3 regions of the Nocardia spongicola genome follow, and region 1 is predicted to be linked to each of the others. Evidence: predicted binding sites of a transcription regulator. Region 1 holds the regulator's gene; each other region holds the start of a gene.
The links. The regulator LexA, encoded in region 1, represses DNA repair genes until DNA is damaged. The targets are predictions, from matches to a motif close to CGAACANNTGTTCG.
Positions count from the first base shown of each region.

Region 2: a site for LexA is predicted at 3,658-3,671, ahead of cofD (2-phospho-L-lactate transferase). Genes of this name have one in related genera too.
Region 3: a site for LexA is predicted at 3,079-3,092, ahead of ruvC (crossover junction endodeoxyribonuclease RuvC). Genes of this name have one in related genera too.

Region 1 covers NZ_JBJZOO010000001.1:1,136,862-1,143,552, reverse strand. The annotation lists gene hypF (carbamoyltransferase HypF) at 1-615, shown strand, start outside; gene ACL02S_RS04925 (HypC/HybG/HupF family hydrogenase formation chaperone) at 632-958, shown strand; gene hypD (hydrogenase formation protein HypD) at 955-2,067, shown strand; gene hypE (hydrogenase expression/formation protein HypE) at 2,060-3,136, shown strand; gene ACL02S_RS04910 (DUF6390 family protein) at 3,136-3,864, shown strand; gene lexA (transcriptional repressor LexA) at 3,876-4,604, opposite strand; gene ACL02S_RS04900 (hypothetical protein) at 4,910-5,458, shown strand; gene ACL02S_RS04895 (hypothetical protein) at 5,595-6,691, shown strand, end outside.
Region 2 covers NZ_JBJZOO010000003.1:251,431-258,121, forward strand. The annotation lists gene ACL02S_RS09000 (tobH protein) at 1-510, opposite strand, end outside; gene ACL02S_RS09005 (phosphomannomutase/phosphoglucomutase) at 629-2,005, opposite strand; gene ACL02S_RS09010 (DUF3499 domain-containing protein) at 2,058-2,444, opposite strand; gene ACL02S_RS09015 (metallopeptidase family protein) at 2,521-3,000, opposite strand; gene ACL02S_RS09020 (WhiB family transcriptional regulator) at 3,127-3,360, opposite strand; gene cofD (2-phospho-L-lactate transferase) at 3,882-4,880, shown strand; gene ACL02S_RS09030 (coenzyme F420-0:L-glutamate ligase) at 4,877-6,223, shown strand; gene ACL02S_RS09035 (NUDIX hydrolase) at 6,252-6,691, shown strand, end outside.
Region 3 covers NZ_JBJZOO010000001.1:1,016,242-1,022,932, forward strand. The annotation lists gene ACL02S_RS04380 (TetR/AcrR family transcriptional regulator) at 1-659, shown strand, start outside; gene ruvB (Holliday junction branch migration DNA helicase RuvB) at 797-1,879, opposite strand; gene ruvA (Holliday junction branch migration protein RuvA) at 1,886-2,491, opposite strand; gene ruvC (crossover junction endodeoxyribonuclease RuvC) at 2,488-3,057, opposite strand; gene ACL02S_RS04400 (O-acetyl-ADP-ribose deacetylase) at 3,172-3,687, opposite strand; gene ACL02S_RS04405 (DUF5988 family protein) at 3,934-4,140, shown strand; gene ACL02S_RS04410 (YebC/PmpR family DNA-binding transcriptional regulator) at 4,382-5,134, opposite strand; gene pdxT (pyridoxal 5'-phosphate synthase glutaminase subunit PdxT) at 5,243-5,893, opposite strand; gene ACL02S_RS04420 (acyl-CoA thioesterase) at 6,107-6,691, opposite strand, start outside.

The DNA.
Region 1 (6,691 bases):
GTGCGCAGGCCCTACCGGATGGCACTGACGCATCTGTGGGCGGCCGGGATCGCTTGGGCCGAGGAGATTCCCGCGGTGGCGGCCTGCCCGACCGATGAGCGATCGGTACTGGCTCACCAGCTCAGGACCGGGCTGGGCTGTGTACCCACGTCCAGTATGGGCCGGCTGTTCGACGCGGTGTCCGCGCTGTGTGGTGTGCGGTACGTGGTCGACTACGAGGCCCAGGCTGCGATCGAGCTGGAAGGGATGTCCCGTGGTGTGGAGGATGCTGTCGAATACCCGTTCCCGCTGGACGAGGGCGATCCCGCGGTGATCGACCCCGGGCAGGCCCTCGCGGCCGTCGTGGCCGATCTCCGCGCGGGCGTGCCTGCCGCTGTGGTCGGCGCGCGGTGGCACAACAGCCTCGCCCGGCTGGTACTGGCGTTGGCGACCCGCTACGCCACCGCAGTGCCGATCGTCGCACTGTCCGGTGGTGTCTTCCAGAACACGCTGCTGCACACGCGAGTACGCGCACTGTTGCGGGACCACGGATTCACCGTCCTCACCCACCACAGGGTGCCCCCCAATGATGGTGGTCTCGCGTTCGGGCAGCTCCTCGCGTGCGGCGAGGGATGAGCGAAGGAGAACAGCGATGTGTCTTGCGGTACCAGGCAGAGTGCTCAGCATGCACGAGCGGGACGGGACGCTGATGTCGATCGTCGACTTCGGCGGTGTGCGCAAAGATGTGTGTCTGCAATACACCCCGGACGTGGCGGTCGGCGACTACGTCGTAGTCCACGTCGGCTTCGCCATCCAGCGGCTGGACGAGGAGTCCGCGCTACGGACGCTGGCCGAGTTCGAGCATCTCGGGGTACTGAACGAGGAATTCGGCGACAGCTTCGCCAATGCCGCCGAACAGGCCGGTGTACGCAATCCCGCCACCGAACAGGCCGGCGAGGAACCGGAGGTGAGCTCATGAAATACCTGGACGAATTCAGCGATCCGGAGTTGGCGCAAGGCTTGCTCGAGCGGATCCGAGCTACGACCAGCCGCCGCTGGGCGATCATGGAAGTGTGCGGAGGGCAGACTCATTCGATCATCCGGCATGGTATCGACCAGTTGCTGCCCGACCAGATCGAGATGATCCACGGTCCTGGCTGCCCAGTTTGCGTCACCCCGCTCGAGGTGATCGACAAGGCGCTGGAGATCGCCGCGCAGCCGGAGGTGATCTTCTGTTCATTCGGTGACATGCTGCGCGTGCCAGGCAGTGCGAAGGACCTGTTCCGGATCAAAAGTGAGGGCGGCGATGTCCGGGTGGTCTATTCACCGCTGGACGCGCTCACTCTGGCTCGTGAGAATCCTGATCGCCAAGTCGTCTTCTTCGGTATCGGCTTCGAGACCACCGCCCCGGCGAACGCCATGACGGTGTACCAGGCCGAGCGGCTCGGGATCAAGAATTTCTCGTTGCTGGTGTCCCATGTGCTCGTTCCGCCTGCCATCGCCGCGATCATGGAGTCGCCGTCCTGCCGGGTACAGGGGTTCCTCGCGGCCGGGCACGTCTGCACGGTGATGGGCACCGAGGAATACCCACCGCTGGCCGAGAAGTACCGGGTTCCGATGGTGGTCACCGGATTCGAGCCGTTGGACATTCTGGAAGGCATTCGCCGCACCGTGCTGCAGCTGGAGTCGGGCAGGCACGAATTGGAGAATGCCTATCCACGCGCGGTGTCCGCCACGGGTAACCCAACGGCGAAAGCCATGCTGCGGGATGTCTTCGAGGTCACCGACCGGGCCTGGCGAGGGATCGGCGTCATCCCGCGCAGCGGCTGGCGGCTGGCGCGGCGCTACCGCGATTTCGACGCTGAGCACCGGTTCGCGGTGGGCGATATGCGGACCGCCGAATCGACGATCTGCCGCTCCGGTGAAGTGTTACAGGGGTTGATCAAACCTTATGAGTGCGCGGCATTCGGCAAACAGTGCACGCCGCGTAATCCTCTTGGCGCCACCATGGTTTCCGCCGAAGGCGCATGCGCCGCCTACTACTTGTACCGGCGCCTCGACCTGCCGGCGGAGGTGGCGCATGCCTGAGGAGGATACCGTCCCGGTGCCGATCGATATGGCGGGCTGGGTCTGCCCGATGCCGCTGCGGAACGCGCCGAATATCGTGATGGGGCACGGTGGTGGCGGTGCGATGTCCGGTGAGCTGATCGAGCATCTGTTCCTGCCCGCGTTCGGCCAGGCCGCGCATACCGACCTCGGCGATGCGGCGGTGGTCACCTTAGGTGGTGCGCGGCTGGCGTTCTCCACGGATTCGTTCGTGGTACAGCCGACCGTCTTTCCCGGTGGCACGATCGGTGAGCTCGCGGTCAACGGCACGGTGAACGATCTGGCCATGTCCGGGGCGCGGCCGATGGTGTTGTCGACTGCTTTCATCCTGGAGGAAGGCACCGCGCTGGCCGATATCGCGCATATCGCTCGAGCGCTCGGCACGGCTGCGCTGGCCGCGGAGGTCCAGCTGGTCACCGGCGATACCAAGGTGGTCGATGCCGGGCACGGCGACGGGATCTACCTCAATACCGCTGGAATCGGTGTGGTCGCCCCCGAGGTCGATATCCGGCCGCAGCGTGCGACCCCTGGTGATGTCGTGTTGATCAGTGGTGATATCGGCGTACACGGTATCGCGGTGCTCAGCTGCCGCGAAGGACTGGAATTCGGCACCACCGTACTCAGCGATACCGCGCCGCTGCACGGATTGGTCGCCACCATGCTCGACACCGGCGCCGATGTGCACGTACTGCGCGATCCCACCCGTGGCGGTGTCGCGGCATCGCTCAACGAGATCGCGCGCGCCGCGAAGGTCGGCGTGATGCTGGACGAGCGGTGCCTTCCGGTGCCCGCCGCGGTGCGCGACGCGTGTGGACTGCTCGGGCTGGATCCGTTGTATGTGGCCAATGAGGGCAAGTTGTTGGCGTTCGTCGCTGCAGAGGACGCCGAGCGGGTGCTCGCGGCGATGCGGGAACATCCGCTCGGCGGTCAGGCCGCGGCCATCGGCCGGTGTGTCGGTGAGCATCCCGGAATGGTGGTGGCCCGCACGGCTCTCGGCGGAACGCGGGTGGTCGACCTGCCCGCGGGGGAACAACTACCGCGGATCTGCTGATGTCTAGTGGGGCGGAGATGTTCGCGCGGTATGCCTATGCTCCCAATCAGCTCGGCTACTGCGGCCCAGCCGATGCGGCCGTATTGCGGGGCGGATCGGATGAGCAGGTGCGGGCGGTGGCACGCCGGTTCACCGGAGCATGGCCCTATCTGCGCGTAATGGCCGCGCTCACCGGCATCGCCGATCCGTTGGACCGCAGCCTCGTCGAGTCCTATTGGTTGGGCGGCGGGGTCGGCGCGGACCTGGACCCCGGTGAGTTCACCGCCGCGCTGCTGGCGCTGCTCGGTCCGCTCGCAGGCGGGTACTGGACGCATCTGACCCCGCGGTTGGCCGCGGAGGCCGCGGCCAACCATTGCTTCCATGTCTTCGGCGTGTACCCGTGGTCCCGGCTGCTTCGGTGCGGCAGCGGACACCCCGTGCGGGTGCTCGACAGCTGCCGGATCACCTGGGGGACAGTGCTCGAGCGCGCCGATACCGAGATCACGCTGCGGTGCAGTGGGCTCGACTGGGATGGCAGGCGGCTGTCGCTGTCCGCGGAAACGGTACGGTCCGTGCCGATCCGGGTGGCCGGCTACGCCGCGGTGCCCGATGTGGCGCCGGGGGAGCGGGTCGCGGTGCACTGGGGGCGGCTGTGCGGTCGCTTGGACGATCTCCAGGTGGATGCGCTGGAAGCGGGGACGATGCGCCAGTTGGAGGTCACCAACCGGCGGCTCGCCATACGTGGATGAGGCAGGCGTCGTCAGATCTTGCGGATGACCGTGACGACTTTGCCGAGGATCTGGGCGTCGTTGCCGGGGATCGGCTCGAAGACCGGATTGTGCGGCAGCAACCAGATGTCCTTGCCGGTGCGTTTGAAGGTCTTCACCGTGGCCTCGCCTTCGATCATCGCCGCGACGATATCGCCGTTGTCGGCGACGTTCTGTTGCCGCACGACTACCCAGTCGCCATCGCAGATCGCGGCGTCGACCATGGACTGGCCGACGACTTTCAGCAGGAACAGTGAACCGTCACCGACCAGTTCGCGCGGCAGCGGGAAGACGTCTTCGACGGCCTGTTCGGCCAGGATCGGGCCACCGGCGGCGATCCGTCCGAGGACCGGGACGAACGCGGGTATCGGCTGTTCGGCCTCGCCGGTGTCCTCGGCGCGAGCAGCCGTGACGACCGGCAGGTTGGTCACCGAACGCACCACCTCGTCCAAGCCTCGGACATCCACCGCGCGTGGCCGGTTCGGATCACGCCGCAGATAGCCCTTGCGCTCCAGGGCGCGCAGCTGATGGGCGACCGAGGAGGTGGAGGTGAGTCCCACGGCATCACCGATCTCGCGGATGCTCGGGGGATAACCGCGCTCGCTGACCGACGTGCGGATCACCTCCAGTACTTTGCGCTGGCGTACGGTGAGTTCCGCTCCGGTACCCGCCGAGTCGACGCCGTCGCCGGTCTCGTCGCTGGTATCGCCCGTGTGCCTCACCACAACCGCCTCTCCTGCTGTATCCGGCCGATCCGTGCCCGGCGCGTGTCCCATGACCTTCGTGTCCGGGTTCTTCGAATCTAGTCCGGCCGGGTCGATGTATCAAACATCTGTTCGACGTATGTCGGGCGTTTCTACTGACTTCGTCGGCCGGGCGTGGTAGAAATCGAACACCAGTTTTTCGAACATATGATCGAACATCTATGTGATCGAACATCGGCTGGATGCGAGTTCGAACGAACGGCATCGGCTCGAACGGCATCGGCTCGAACGGTAACGGAGCGCCTACCACGGAGGTTTGTCCGATGAGCACTGCGATCAGCAACATCACCCCGATCGGTGGTATCACCGTGCCGACCGGCGATACCACTCTGCCGACCGGCAGCGGTACCCCACCGACCGGTGACATCATCCCATCGGCAGGCACGGTGCGCGCGGAGTTCGCTCCTCGTGTCGCGGGCCGGTATCCGGGGGAGGAGGCGTCAAGAGGTGATACCGATCAGTGGATACCGCGTGCCGGGGTTCGTTCGCGGACAGTGGTCTCCGCGCATCGATCTGTTGTCGATCGGCGACCGCGCGATATGCGTCCGGGTAGTGGATTCGCGGTATACGACAGTGATGCGAAGACTTTCGTCGCCCGGCGTGCCTGCGTGGTGGATCCGATGCGTCGTGTCGAGCGCGCGCAGATCGGTTTCGCCGCGCTCGCCATCGCCGCGTTACTCACTGCCTTGGTGGTAGTGGGACTGATCGTGGTGGCACATATGCGGGCGGGGGATTGGGGTAGCGCTCCCGGCGGATCCACCCCAACGGTGGTTGACGGCACCGGAGGGGCTGGGGCTGTGCGGGTGGGCTGACCGGCGGTGTGGATATCGAATTCGGCCGGAATTGCCAAGCGCCGCATAGCAACCTGTTGTTACGGTACCGGCGATACGACCTGGGAGTCATCGTCCGAACGATGGCCGCCATCACGATGTCGAGGATCGGCAGCATATGACCTGCTTCGCCACCGGCCGCTCGGCCGGCATCTTCGTCCGAGCCGCCGTACTGTCGCTGTGTCTGGTATTCGGATCGGGCACCTTGCCTGCCGCGCAAGCACAACCCACGTACCTGGCCTATCTCGATCTGCCCGAGGTCAACGGGGACGGGACCGGTGCGGGCGGCCTCAATCCGCTGCTACCGCTGGAGGAATCGGCTCTCGCGCAGGCAGTGCGGCAGGCGCGGGCCGCAGGCGTTGCGCCGCGCCGATACGCGACACTGCTGCAGCAGTACTGGTTGGTGGTCGCCACCCGCAACGCTGATATCGACTTGGCCGCATGGGATCCGGGCCGCGGCGCACAGGCCAATGAACGCACCTTCGTTCAGGTGTACGTCAATTATCTGCGGTTGACCACTGAGCATCCGGGGTTCTACTGGGCAGGCCTGGCCGGGATCGCGGGCGGATCGTTCGCCTCCGGATTCTTCGATATGGACGATGTGGGCGCGGTGCTGGACGTACCTGGTATCCATCGGCTCGGTAACGCGGTGGCCGATGTGATCCGTGCGACCCCGCCGGATCCGGTGCGCGCCCTACCGGAGGACATCCGGCTACTGGCTACCGAGGGTGCGCGCCTGAGTGCTGAGGATATCGCTTGGTACCAGCACCGGTTGATGATCATGCAGAAGCACATCTTCACCGATCTGGTTCCGATGCACGAGGCGTACCTCGCGCTCGGTATGCCGGGGATCGAGGAGATGTACGAGGCGGGGGTGCTCGACGACGATCTGCGCACCGGTTGGCACTCCCTCGCCGCGGGTACTGAGGACGGCTATATCGATGCCCTGATCCGGATGACCGATCGGGAGCAGAACCGCGTTATCGCGGACCAATGGGACGAGACCGCGGCAGGCCGCGCACCCATCGGCCGGGTTCTCACCTATGTCAGCACTGTCGCAGGCAAACCCGCGGTCCCCGGCGTCCGCGCACCCGGTGTATTCGCGCCTACGGTGGTGCGTGCCGAGGTCGCGGGGCACAGTCTGCTCCTTCGTACCCCGCTGCCCGCCTTCAACTGGGCCGATCGCGTCGACCGATGGGATTACATCACCGCCGA
Region 2 (6,691 bases), on a different contig from region 1:
CGCGATTCCGGCGGCAAGGAAACGGAGGAGGCGGTTGTGCCCGAGTACCTGCACCCTTGGTTCGAGCAGGGCAGCGCGGCCTGCCATGACAGTACGCAGCGGTCCTTCATGCGGTGCCGCGACCACCACCTCGGCGCCACGGCGCAGCGCCCGGTCCACAGCGTCGATCAATCGAGGGTCACCCGAGTCGTCGCCGGAGACAAGCACCACATCCAGCGGGCCGACCCATGGCGGTAGCGCGGTGACCGGGACGATGGGCAGACTTGCGTGGTCACCGAGGGTGGCGACCAGGAGCCCGGCGGCACGAGTGGCACGTCCGGCACCGGAGACCAGCACCACGCTGCGTGGCCGAAGATCGGTCAGATGAGCCAACGTGTCCTCACTGACAGCCGCCGCGGTGGCGCGCACCTGGGCGCCACCGGAGGCGGCCGAGCGTAGGGCGCCGCCGGTATCCGCTGCTTCGAGTGAAGCGGCATCGTCGAGGTCGAGCACCGGTGTTCCAGCGATCATCGGGCGTCCCACCTCCCCTCATCGCGCTGTATCTTTTCCGCCCCCGTGTTCGTCCAGCTCGGTTGCCGCATCGTACGAGAGCGGGGCGAATCCACGGCCTGTGATTCCACTATTCCAGTCAGGAGCGCACGATGTTGAGGATCTCGGTCACGAGTGCGTCTACTTCCCCCGCCGAGCGGGCCTCGACGTTCAACCTGAGCAGTGGCTCGGTATTCGACGCACGCAGGTTGAACCAGGCGTTGTCGGCCAGTTGTACCGTCACCCCGTCCAGTCGGTCCACCGAATGCGCCCGGTCGGTGAATGCCTCGATCACGGCCAGCGTCCGCTCGTCGGCATCGGACACGGTGGAGTTGATCTCGCCGGAGGCCGCGTAGTTGGTGTACGACGACATCAGTTCCGATATCGTCCGGTCCTTCTCGCCGAGCGCGGCCAGTACGTGCAGCGCGGCGAGCATACCGGAATCAGCGCCCCAGAAGTCCCGGAAGTAGTAGTGCGCGGAATGCTCGCCGCCGAAGACGGCCCCGGTGGCAGCCATCTCCTGTTTGATGAACGAGTGGCCGACCCTGGTACGTACCGGGGTTCCGCCGAGTTCGTGTACCAGCTCGGGCACCGCGCGCGAGGTGATCAGGTTGTGGATGATCACCGCGCCCGGCTCTTCGGCGAGTTCCCGTTCGGCGACGAGGGCGGTGATCGCCGATGGTGACACCGGATCGCCGTTCTGGTCGACGACGAAGCAGCGGTCGGCGTCGCCGTCGAAGGCGAGGCCGATATCCGCGCCCGCGTCCTGGACCAGCTTCTGCAGATCCACCAGGTTCGCCGGGTCCAGCGGGTTGGCCTCGTGGTTCGGGAAACTACCGTCCAGTTCGAAATACAGTGGCGCGATGGTCACCTGCGGCAGTGCGCCGAGTACCGCGGGAACGGTGTGGCCACCCATGCCGTTGCCCGCGTCCACGGCGATGGTGAGCGGGCGGATATCGCCGAGATCCACCAGACTGCGCAGGAAGGCCGCGTAGTCGGCCAGCAGATCGAGTTCTGTCGAGGTACCGCGGGCGCCGGGGTACTCGGGTACGCCCGCGATCAATTCGTTCTTGATGTCGGCCAAGCCGGTGTCCTGGCCGACCGGAAGCGCCTTGGCCCGGCACATCTTGATGCCGTTGTAGCGGGCCGGGTTGTGGCTCGCGGTGAACATGGCACCTGGACAGTCCAGATGCCCGGAGGCGAAATACAACTGGTCGGTCGAGGCGAGGCCGATGTGCACCACATCGAGCCCCTGACCGAGCACGCCGTCGGCGAAGGCGGCCGAGAGCCCGGGCGAGGAGTCCCGCATATCGTGTCCGATGACGATTCGGCCCGCGCCCTCCGCGCGCATCAGCCGGGCGAAGGACGCACCGACATCCTCGACGAATTCCGCGTCGATCTGATCACCGACCACACCGCGAACGTCGTAAGCCTTGATCACCGCGTTTACGAACTCGGCGGAGCGAGCGACTGTCATGCCCAACACCCTAGTGGTTGCGCTGGGCCGGTCCGACACCGTCCCGGTCCGATCAGGACGGTGGGTCCGGAAGAACGCGCAGATGGCCGCGGCGACCGGTGCGGCCGGTACGGGTGGTGCGGGGTTGGGGCGCGTAGTCCTGGTAGCCGCGCTGCTCGCGTTCGGGTGGCCTGCGCCGCAGCCCGGCCTCCCGCACAGCTTCGGCGAGCGCGGTCAGATCGTCGTCATCCGGTGTGCTGGAGGAGAATCCGCCCTCATGGCGAACCATCTCCCAGCCCTTCGGCGCGGTAATCCGTGAGCCGTGTGTCGCGCAGAGATCCCAGGAGTGTGGTTCGGCGACTGTCGCGAGTGGTCCGACCACCGCCGTCGAATCCGAGTACACATAGGTGAGCGTCGCGACAGCCGGATTCTTACAGCCAGGTCGGCAGCAACGACGCATGGGAAGCACGCCGATGAGAGTAACCGCCCCGGCCTGTCGATGGGGACAGACACGCTCGAAGAATCTCGGTCCGCGCTCATCCGGCGTCCGGATCGATCACATCCGGGTCGACGCCGAGGTAGGTCGCGACCTGTTGGACCAGTACCTCGCGCAGCAGGTCGAGGAGATCTTCCGGATCGTCGGCACGGAGTTCGAGTGGTTTGCGGAACAGCACTATCCGTGCGCGGGTAGCCGTGCCGTGCCGGTCGACGCCTGCCGGGATGAGCCGAGACAGCGGTACCGGACCGTCGGCGACGACCTCATCCGGCCAGGTGACCGAATCCGGGTGCAGCGGACGAATCTTCGGCACATCATCGACGGCGATATCGAGTTTGGTGAGGCGGTCGTGCCAGCGGGTGTCCAACGGAGCGAACGCCTCCAGCACCAGTCGGTCGAATTTCTGGCCGCGGGTCCGCCACGCCGGCACGGTCGGCGGCAGCATCGGACCGCGTACCCCACGGCCGCGACGGGTCACGGACCGTGCGGTCGGTGGTCGGCGCTTACGGGAACGTGCCATGACACAGAATCTAGGCCAGGTCCCTCGATCAGCCGGTATCGAGTCGGGAGATCCGCCGGAGTCATATCGCGTGCGCTCGGAGCCGCTCGCCCCGCCAGGGCGACTCCGAGCGCACGCGGATGTCCGTCAGCCGATACCGCGCTTGAGTCTGCGGCGCTCCCGTTCGGAGAGTCCACCCCAGATACCGAAACGCTCATCGTGCGCGAGCGCGTACTCCAGGCATTCGTCGCGTACCTCGCAGCCCATGCAGATCCGTTTCGCCTCGCGGGTCGAGCCGCCCTTCTCCGGGAAGAACGCCTCCGGATCGGTCTGCGCGCACAGGGCACGCTCCTGCCATTGTTCTTCGATGGAGTCGAACATTTCGTCGAAGCCGACCGCCACCAGATTGAGCTGAGGGGCCGCGACTCCGTCACCCCCCTCCAAGTCCTTCCGGCCGTTGTCTGCGCAGACGCCACGTGCTGCGCCTGCTGTGGAATCGGTCGGCGAGACCATCTCGTTGGCCATCGCTCCGCCTCCTCACTGTGTGTTAGCGCAGAATGATTCTTTCCGTCGGACCAACGTGTGCGCCGACGGCCATACCCCGCGACGTTGTCCCGCGGACGCCTCCGAGCTTGTCATCCCGATGCTCGCCATCTCGCCGATACTCATCATCCGATGCGAACATCTGTTCGAAAAACTGCTCGCGCCTTGACCTTCCGCGCGAGCCCGGAATGACATGACTGTGATTAGACACGCCGGAAGTGTCGATGGTCAAGCCGCCGACGCTATTCCGTTACTATCCGCAGCCGCATTCCGAACCGATCTTGTTCAGTGTAGTAGCAAATGGATGGCAAATTGACTGTGAATCGAACCTGTCGTGTCAACGCATAGGCTGTGTGGATGTGACTGGACAACAAGCGGACACCACGACTGCGCGTGGACCCCGGGTCGCCGTCCTTGTCGGTGGTGTCGGTGGTGCGCGTTTTCTTCGTGGCGTCAGGGAACTACTGCCCGAGGCGGACGTCTCCGCGATCGTCAACGTCGGTGACGACGTCTGGATGCACGGTCTTCGGATCTGTCCTGACCTCGACACCTGCATGTATACCTTGGGTGGCGGTATCGATGTCGAGCGGGGCTGGGGTCGGGCCGGTGAGACCTGGCACGTCAAGGAAGAACTCGCGAAGTATCGCGCTCAGCCGGACTGGTTCGGCTTGGGGGACCGCGATATCGCCACGCATCTGGTTCGGACCGAAATGTTACGCGCCGGGTACCGGCTGTCCGCGGTCACCGAGGCGCTGTGTAATCGGTGGCAACCCGGTGTGAAACTGATCCCGGCAACTGACGATCGGTGTGAAACCCACGTCATTGTCTCGGATCCGGACAACCCTGGCGAACGGCGCGCGATCCATTTCGAGGAGTGGTGGGTTCGGTACCGTGCGAACATCGATACCCATGGATTCGTCACAATTGGTGCTGATGAAGCGAAACCAGCGCCAAATGTGATAGAGATCATAGAATCCGCCGATGTGGTCTTGCTCGCGCCCTCGAACCCTGTCGTGAGCATCGGCGCCATCCTCGCGGTGCCCGGTATTCGCGGCGCTCTGCGCACCACCGCGGCCAAGGTGATCGGCGTATCCGGTGTCATCGATGGAAAGCCACTGCGTGGCATGGCCGATGAGTGCTTGTCGGTACTCGGGGTGGAGACCACGGCCGAGGCGATCGGCCGATACTATGGCGCCCGCTCGGCGACCGGCATTCTGGACGGCTGGCTGATCCACAGCACCGATACCGCCCAGGTGCCAGGTGTCGAGGTGCGCAGTGTGCCCCTATTGATGACCGACCCGCCGACCACCGCCGAAATGGTGCGTCAGGCACTGGATCTCGCTGGAGTCGAGCTGTGACCATACCGAGCGACCACGCGGCGCGGGAATTGCGTATCCTGCCCATCACCGGACTTCCGGAATTCCGGCCCGGTGCGGATCTCGCCGAACATATCGCGCGGTGTGCCCCCTGGCTGGCCGATGGTGACGTGCTCGTGGTCACCAGCAAGATCGTCGCGAAGGTCGAAGGGCGTATCGTGTCCGCGCCGCTGGATCCGGAGGAACGCGATATCGCGCGGCGCGGGCTCGTCGACCAGGAGGCGGTGCGGGTGCTCGCACGTAAGGGCCGTACCTTGATCACCGAGAACAAGCTCGGCATCGTGCAGGCGGCTTCCGGGGTCGACGGTTCGAATGTCGAGCAGGGGGAATTGGTTCTGCTGCCTGCCGACCCGGACGCCAGTGCCGAAGCGCTGCGTGCCGCGCTGGCAGAACGGTTGGGGGTGACGGTCGCGGTGGTCATCACCGACACCATGGGCCGCGCATGGCGCCATGGACAGACCGACGCGGCCGTCGGTGCGGCGGGGTTGCGGGTATTGCACGATTACGCGGGCGCGGTCGACGGTCAGGGCAATGAGCTACAGGTAACCCAGGTCGCTGTGGCCGACGAACTGGCTGCCGCCGCGGACCTGGTGAAGGGCAAGCTCAGTGGCGTGCCGGTCGCGGTGGTGCGTGGACTGTCGATCGACGACGACGGGTCCACCGCCACTGATCTGCTGCGCCGCGGTGCCGAGGACCTGTTCTGGCTCGGTACCGCGGAGGCCATCGAACAAGGGCGGCGCGAGGCGGTCCTGTTGCGTCGCTCGATCCGGCAGTTCGCCGATGAACCGGTGGATCCGGCGCGTATCCGGGCCGCGGTGTCCGTCGCGTTGACCGCGCCCGCACCGCATCACACCCGGCCGGTGCGGTTCGTCTGGCTCCGTGCGCCCGGCCTGCGGGACAGGCTGTTGGCGGAAATGGCGCAGCAGTGGCGTGCCGATCTCGCCGCCGACGGGCTTACGCCGGAGCGGATAGAGCGCCGGGTATCCCGTGGCCGCATCCTTTTCGATGCTCCCGAAGTGATCATCCCGTTTTGTGTGCCGGACGGCGCGCACGATTATCCGGATGAGCGTCGGCGGGCCTGCGAGCGCACCATGTTCACTGTCGCGGTCGGCGCGGCTGTGCAGGGTTTGCTCGTCGCTCTGGCCACAGAAGGGCTCGGCAGCTGCTGGATCGGGTCGACCATTTTCGCACCGGAACTCACCCGCGACATCCTCGGTTTGGCAGGCGACTGGAATCCCTTGGGTGCTATCGCGATCGGGCATCCGCTGGAAGAGCCGGCCCCGCGGCCCGCGCCGGACGCCGGTTCCGGGCTGATCGAACTATGAGGGCATTCGGGGTGGGGGGAGGTGGCCGGTGAGTGCGGCATCGTTGCATGCCTCGGCGACGAGCTTGCTCGAAACCTGGCGTCCGGACACCGATGCGGATCGATCATTACGCGAAGCCATGCTGGCATTCCTCGGCTCGGCACCAGGCGGGTGTTTACGTGCGCACGCGCCAGGGCATATCACCGCCTCCGCGGTGGTCTTCTCGCATGATGGGCGCGAGGTGCTGTTGACCTTGCATCCGCGGGTAGGCCGGTGGATCCAGCTCGGCGGGCATTGCGAGGAACGCGATGACACGGTCGCCGATGCCGCCCTGCGCGAAGCGATAGAGGAATCCGGTATCACGGAGCTGCGGTTGGTGCCGGGATTGTATGGTGCCCAGGCGCATCCGATCACCTGCTCGCTCGGTGTGCCTACCAGGCACCTGGATCTGTTGTTCCGGATCGTCGCCCCGGAAGGGGCGGTGCCGGT
Region 3 (6,691 bases), 120 kb from region 1:
GTCATTCCGAATGTGATTACTGTATCATCGGCGAGGTGTCGAAGCTATCCACTCGTGCCGAACAACGTAAAGCGGAGCTGCGTCAGGAGATCATCGACACGGCGTTCACCTGTTTCGCCGAAAAGGGCTACCACGACACCGCTATCGCCGATATCGCGGGCAGACTCGGCATCGGGCACGGCACCTTCTACCGCTACTTCACCAATAAGCGCGATATCATCGACCACGTCATCGACAATCTGGCCGCACGTATCATCGCGGCACTCGGCACCGAGAACGCCCCGGATGCCGCGACCACCTTGGTCGAATACCGTGCCCAGATCGATCGCATCGGGACGGCCCTCACCGAGATCCTGCTCGCCGATCGCCGAGTCGCCCAACTGCTGCTGTTCCACGCCACCGGTATCGACGATGAACTCACGCAGCGGCTCTACCGGCTACTCGACACCGCCGACGCGTTGACCGCGGGATATCTCGAGCACGGCGTCGAACTCGGCTATCTACGGACCGACCTGGACACCGTGAACACCGCGCGCGCGGTGACCGGCATGCTGCTCGGCGGCATCGTGTACGCGCTGCGCACACCGGCCCCGGCCGATGTCGCCGGGCTGAACCAGGCGATCCGCCACCTGCTCATCGATGGTGTCCGCAAAACATAGAACTGCTGAGCGATCCGGTGAGCACTGATGCACCAGTAGGCCCCGCACACGGACACCACCAACGGTGTCATCGCCCGCACCGGCGACGCCGTGTCCGGCACAACGAATACGACCGTACGAGTGCGCACGGCCCGGCGTCATTCGAAGAAGTCGAGAGTAGGATGCAGCTCACGACCGCGAACTTCGATGGAGCCGAAGGCCAGATCAGCGGGAGGGACGAGGCCGATATGCGTCCAGGCGGCGGCGGTGGCCACCCGACCGCGCGGAGTGCGCGCGATCATGCCCGCGCGCACCAGAAACGGCTCACACACCTCCTCGACCGTGGCAGCCTCCTCACCGACTGCCACCGCCAAGGTGGATACCCCGACCGGGCCACCACCGAAACTACGCACCAGTGCGCCGAGGACCGCCCGGTCGAGCCGGTCCAGACCGAGCGCGTCCACGTCATAGACCTCGAGCGCGGCCTGCGCTATGGACCGGGTGATCCGGCCGTCGGCTCGGACTTCCGCGTAGTCACGCACGCGGCGCAACAGGCGGTTGGCGATGCGCGGCGTGCCGCGGGAACGGCCTGCGATCTCGGCCGCCGCGTCCTCCTCGATACCGAGGCCGAGCAGCTGTGCCGAGCGCTGCAGAATACGCAGTAACTCCTCGGGCTCGTAGAAGTCCATATGTCCGGTGAAACCGAAACGATCGCGCAGCGGACCGGTCAACGCTCCGGAGCGGGTAGTGGCACCGACCAGGGTGAATGGCGCGATATCCAGCGGAATCGACGTCGCGCCAGGCCCTTTGCCGACCACCACGTCGACGCGGAAGTCCTCCATCGCCAAGTAGAGCATCTCTTCGGCGGGACGGGCCATCCGGTGGATCTCGTCGATGAACAACACATCGCCCTCGACCAAGTTGCTGAGCATCGCCGCGAGATCGCCCGCACGTTCCAGCGCGGGACCGGAGGTGATCCGCAACGCGGTGCCGAGCTCCGCGGCGATGATCATCGCCATACTGGTCTTACCGAGCCCGGGCGGACCGGACAGCAGGACATGATCCGGGGTGCCGCCGCGCTGTTTGGCTCCACGCAACACCAGTGCCAGCTGTTCCCGGACTCTGGGCTGGCCGATGAAGTCGTCCAACGATTTCGGGCGCAAGCTCGCCTCGATCTCGCCATCCGACTTCAGGTACCTGGCACTGACCGGCGATTCGGCGGTTTCCTCTTGATGATCCATAGCGTCCTAACGGTTCTTGCCGAGCAGACCGAGCGCGGTACGCAACGCAGTGGAGGTATCGGCGGCCGGTTGATCGGCCAGTACCGTATCGACCGCCTGCTCCGCCTGTTTGGCGACGAAACCGAGCCCGATGAGTGCCTCGACAACCTGATCGCGCACCGGCGTGCGCACCGCGATAGGCACCGATCCTGGCGCACCGGACAGCACCGGAACGAGGTCCACCTTGTCGCGTAGCTCGACCACCATCCGCTCGGCACCGCGCTTGCCGACACCGGGCACCCTGGTCAGGGCGGCGATATTGCTCTCGGCGAGCGCTTTTCGCAGTGCTTCGGGCTCCAGTACGGCGAGCACAGCCATGGCGAGGCGAGGTCCGACGCCGGAAACGGTTTGCAACAAACCGAACAGATCGCGGGCCTCGGTATCGGCGAAACCGTAGAGCGTCATCGAATCCTCGCGGACGATCATCGCGGTATAGAGCCTGGTTTCCGCACCACGGGTGAGCCCGGCCAGCGTGGACGGGGTGGCGTTGAGCCGGTAGCCGACACCGGCCGCCTCGATCACCGCGTGGTCGAGAGCGATCTCGAGCACCTCACCGCGTACCGACGCGATCACCTACGCACCGCCTTCCGTTCCTCGGCCAGTCGTTCCTGGTAACGGCGCCGCGCCGCGGCTGCCTTGGCTTCCGCCGCGGCCATCCGTTCCAGCAACGGCGCCCGCCAGCAATGGCAGATGGCCAGCGCGAGCGCATCCGCCGCATCCGCTGGTTTCGGCGCGGCGGACAGGCCGAGAATCCGGGTGACCATGGCGGTCACCTGCCCCTTGTCCGCGGTGCCATTGCCCGTGACCGCCGCTTTCACCTCGCTCGGAGTATGGAACGCCACGGGGATCTTCCGCCGCGCCGCGGCGAGTGCGATCACCCCACCCGCCTGCGCGGTGCCCATAGCGGTACGGACATTGTGCTGAGCGAAGACACGTTCGATGGCGACCGCCCCCGGTTCGTAGGTGTCCATCCAGCGTTCCGCGGCCTCGGCGACAACGAGCAAGCGCTGCGCCAGATCCATATCTCCAGGAGTGCGAACCACGCCGACCTCCACGGCCGCGACCTTACGCCCTAGACCACCTTCGACGATGCTGAGACCACATCGGGTGAGCCCGGGATCGACACCCATCACCCGCAACGACAGCCCCTCTCACAGACACGAACAACTGTTCGAGAGTCTAGCGGAGACCGGACGCGATGCCCGTGTGCGACACAGTTCGCCGCGCGGCGGGACAGCCGTGACGCGGTGCCGTCAGTCACCGGAGAGCCGACCGGCGAACGCCGCGTACGCCGGATCGTCGAAGAGAACGAAACGGACTTCCGACACCGCCGTAGCACTCGCCCGGACCGCCTCGACGGCGATCCGGGCGCCATCACGTACAGGCCAGCCGAAAGCACCGGTGGAGATAGCCGGGAACGCCACCGACCGCGCACCCAGTTCATCCGCCACACGCAGGGATTCTCGATAACAGGAGGCCAGGAGCGCCGAACGATCCTCGGTGACCGACCACACGGGGCCGACTGTGTGGATAACCCAGCGGGCGGGAAGAAATCCCGCCGTAGTAGCGACCGCGGCACCGGCAGGCAACCCCGCACTGTACCGCGACACTCGCAACCGACGACACTCCGCCAGGATCTCCGGGCCACCGCGGCGATGGATCGCCCCGTCGACTCCCCCACCCCCTGACAGCGACGAGTTCGCCGCGTTGACCACTGCGTCGACCTCTTGTTCTGTGATATCGCCACGCATGATCACCAGTTCGGCCATAGCTGTATCTTGCCTCGATCCCCGACCACACCACCACACCCTGCCGGTAAGGAAGACGGCAGAGAACAGACGAGACATAGAGATGCGTACGAGACATTGCATACGAGATATAGGGCAAGATGGCAACTAAACCAAAGACCTGTTCGGGGCCATAATGTGCAATGCAAAGCAAACTATTAGCTAATCGGAATCCATCGCATTCCGAATCCGCCACGGGCCGGTGGCTCCCACTTCTACCATCTGAGAATGAGCACTATTGCCAAAGCTGTTCTCGAAGGCGGTCCGCACGATCTGCCCACCCGTATCGTGCCGATCACCGCACCGGAAGGCGAGTTGAAGGTCCCGTTCCGGGACGGGTATGAACACTTCCTGCTCACGCAGCGGGAGCGGGACACCAAGGAAGGTCGGTTACGTGTCTACGAATGGTGCGACCGCACCAAGATCGCGGAGTAGACCGAACCCTCCGCTCCGGTAGGCGGCAGCGTCGCCACAGCCGTATCCGAGCACATAACCCCTCGGTCCCGGTACCGATAGGCAGCGCGCTCGGCTTCGACCCGGCGGTAGCGCGGCCCTGGTTCCGGCCGTGTCTGCCGAGCGACGGTACGGGTGCCCGAGATCCGGCCCGCCGTTGCGAGATCCGGGTTCGCGATGACCACGGGACCCGGCCCGCTCACCGCGAACTACCGGATACGCCCTAGTCGTCGAGTTGCGCGAGTACTTCGTCGGAGATATCGACGTTGGTGTAGACGTTCTGCACGTCGTCGCTGTCTTCGAGGGCGTCGACCAGTTTGATCACCTTACGAGCGCCATCGACGTCGACCGCCACCGATACCGAGGGTTGGAACCCGGACTCCGCGGAATCGTAGTCCAGCCCGGCGCTCTGCAACGCGGTGCGCACGGCGACCAGGTCGCTGGGCTCACTGATGACCTCGAACGACTCGCCGAGGTCGTTGACCTCTTCCGCACCTGCGTCGAGCACCGCGAGCAATACATCGTCCTCGGACAGACCGTTCTTCTCCAAGGTGACGATGCCCTTGCGGTGGAACAGATAGGCCACCGAACCGGGGTCGGCCATATTGCCGCCGTTGCGCGTCATCGCGACCCGCACCTCGCCCGCGGCACGGTTGCGATTATCGGTGAGGCACTCGACCAGCACCGCGACACCATTGGGCCCATAGCCCTCGTACATGATGGTCTGCCAGTCGGCGCCGCCCGCCTCCTCGCCACCACCGCGTTTACGGGCGCGCTCGATATTGTCGTTGGGTACCGACGACTTCTTCGCCTTCTGGATGGCGTCGTACAGCGTCGGGTTGCCATCCGGGTCACCGCCACCGGTCCGGGCCGCCACCTCGATGTTCTTGATCAACTTCGCGAACAGCTTGCCGCGCTTGGCGTCGATCGCGGCCTTCTTGTGCTTGGTGGTGGCCCATTTGGAGTGGCCGCTCATTCCCTACTTCCTTCAGGTCGATGGCACGTCTGGTGGTGTCCGTTACCAGCACCGCCGGACGGACAACTTCTTCAGCCTACTCGGACACCTCTTCCGTAGCGGCCCCGGCTAGGCCGCCAGGACCAGGTCCACGAACAGCCGGTGCACCCGCAGATCACCGGTCACCTCGGGATGGAACGAGGTCGCGAGGACATTACCTTGCCGTACCGCCACGATCCGGCCTGCGGCGGGGCCATCCGCGACGGTGGCGAGCACCTCGACATCCGGACCTGCCCGCTCGACCCATGGCGCGCGGATGAACACCGCGCGGACCGGTCCATCAGTCAAGCCCGCGAAGGAAAGATCAGTCTCGAACGAATCGACCTGGCGACCGAACGCATTGCGGCGCACCGTCATATCGATACCGGACAGATGCTCGGCGTCCGGCCGGGTATCGAGCACTTCCGAAGCGAGCAGAATCATGCCCGCGCACGAACCGAAGGCGGGCATCCCCTCCCGCAGCCGAGCGCGCAGTGGCTCGAGCAACTCGAAGGCGCCGAGCAGCTTGCTGATCGCTGTCGACTCACCGCCCGGCAGTATCAGCGCGTCCACCGCGGCCAGCTCGGTCGCCCGACGGACCAGGACGGGCTCGGCGCCGCACCGCTCCAGCGCCGCGACATGCTCTCGGACGTCACCCTGTAAGGCGAGCACCCCGATGGTGGGACGAGACTGCGTCTGTTCTGCGTCGGCGGCGGATGCGACGACCGGGGTAACGTTCACGCCGGAAAGCTTACGAGCCGTACTGATGTGGGCGTACTCACAGCCGTTATCGCATACGCGGTCGCTTCGACTTCTTCTCCAGCCCGAAGGCGGTGGATTCCGGGTTCGCACCCGAGGTTTCCTGTGTCACACCACGCCGCGCCGATGCCCCGGCGTTCCGCTCGGTGCGCGACAGCAGACGCGGCGCCAGGGCATTCCCAGGACGCACACCGTTCAGCCCTCGCGGTGGGTACGGATCAGCCCTTCCTGAACCACGGCGGCGACCAGCGCACCCGCGCGGGAGAAGATCTTGCCGCCGGTCAGCGCGCGACCGAAACCGGCCGAGGGGGAGGACTGATCGTAGAGCAACCACTCATCGGCCCGGAAAGGCTGCAAGAACCACATCGCGTGGTCCAGAGAGGCGTTCTGGGTCCGCTCATCGGGATGGGTGACCTTCGAAGAACCGAGCAGCGTCATATCGCTCATATAAGCGAGGGTGCACACATGCACCAGCGGATCATCAGGCAGCTGATGCCGGTAACGAAACCACACCTGCTGCTGGGAAACCATCCCGTCCCGCTTGGACACGTCTTCCTGGGGCACCATACGGATGTCCCAGTGCTCCCATTCCCGCATCATCCACAGCCGTTCGGGGCTCATCGTGGTGCTCGCGTCGGGCAGCTCCTCCGGCGCGGGTACCTCGGGCATATGGTCCTGATGCTCGGGCCCCTCATCGCCTGCGTGAAAGGAAGCCGCCATGGTGAAAATCGCCGCGCCGTCCTGGATACCGGTCACCCGCCTGGTGCAGAACGAACGTCC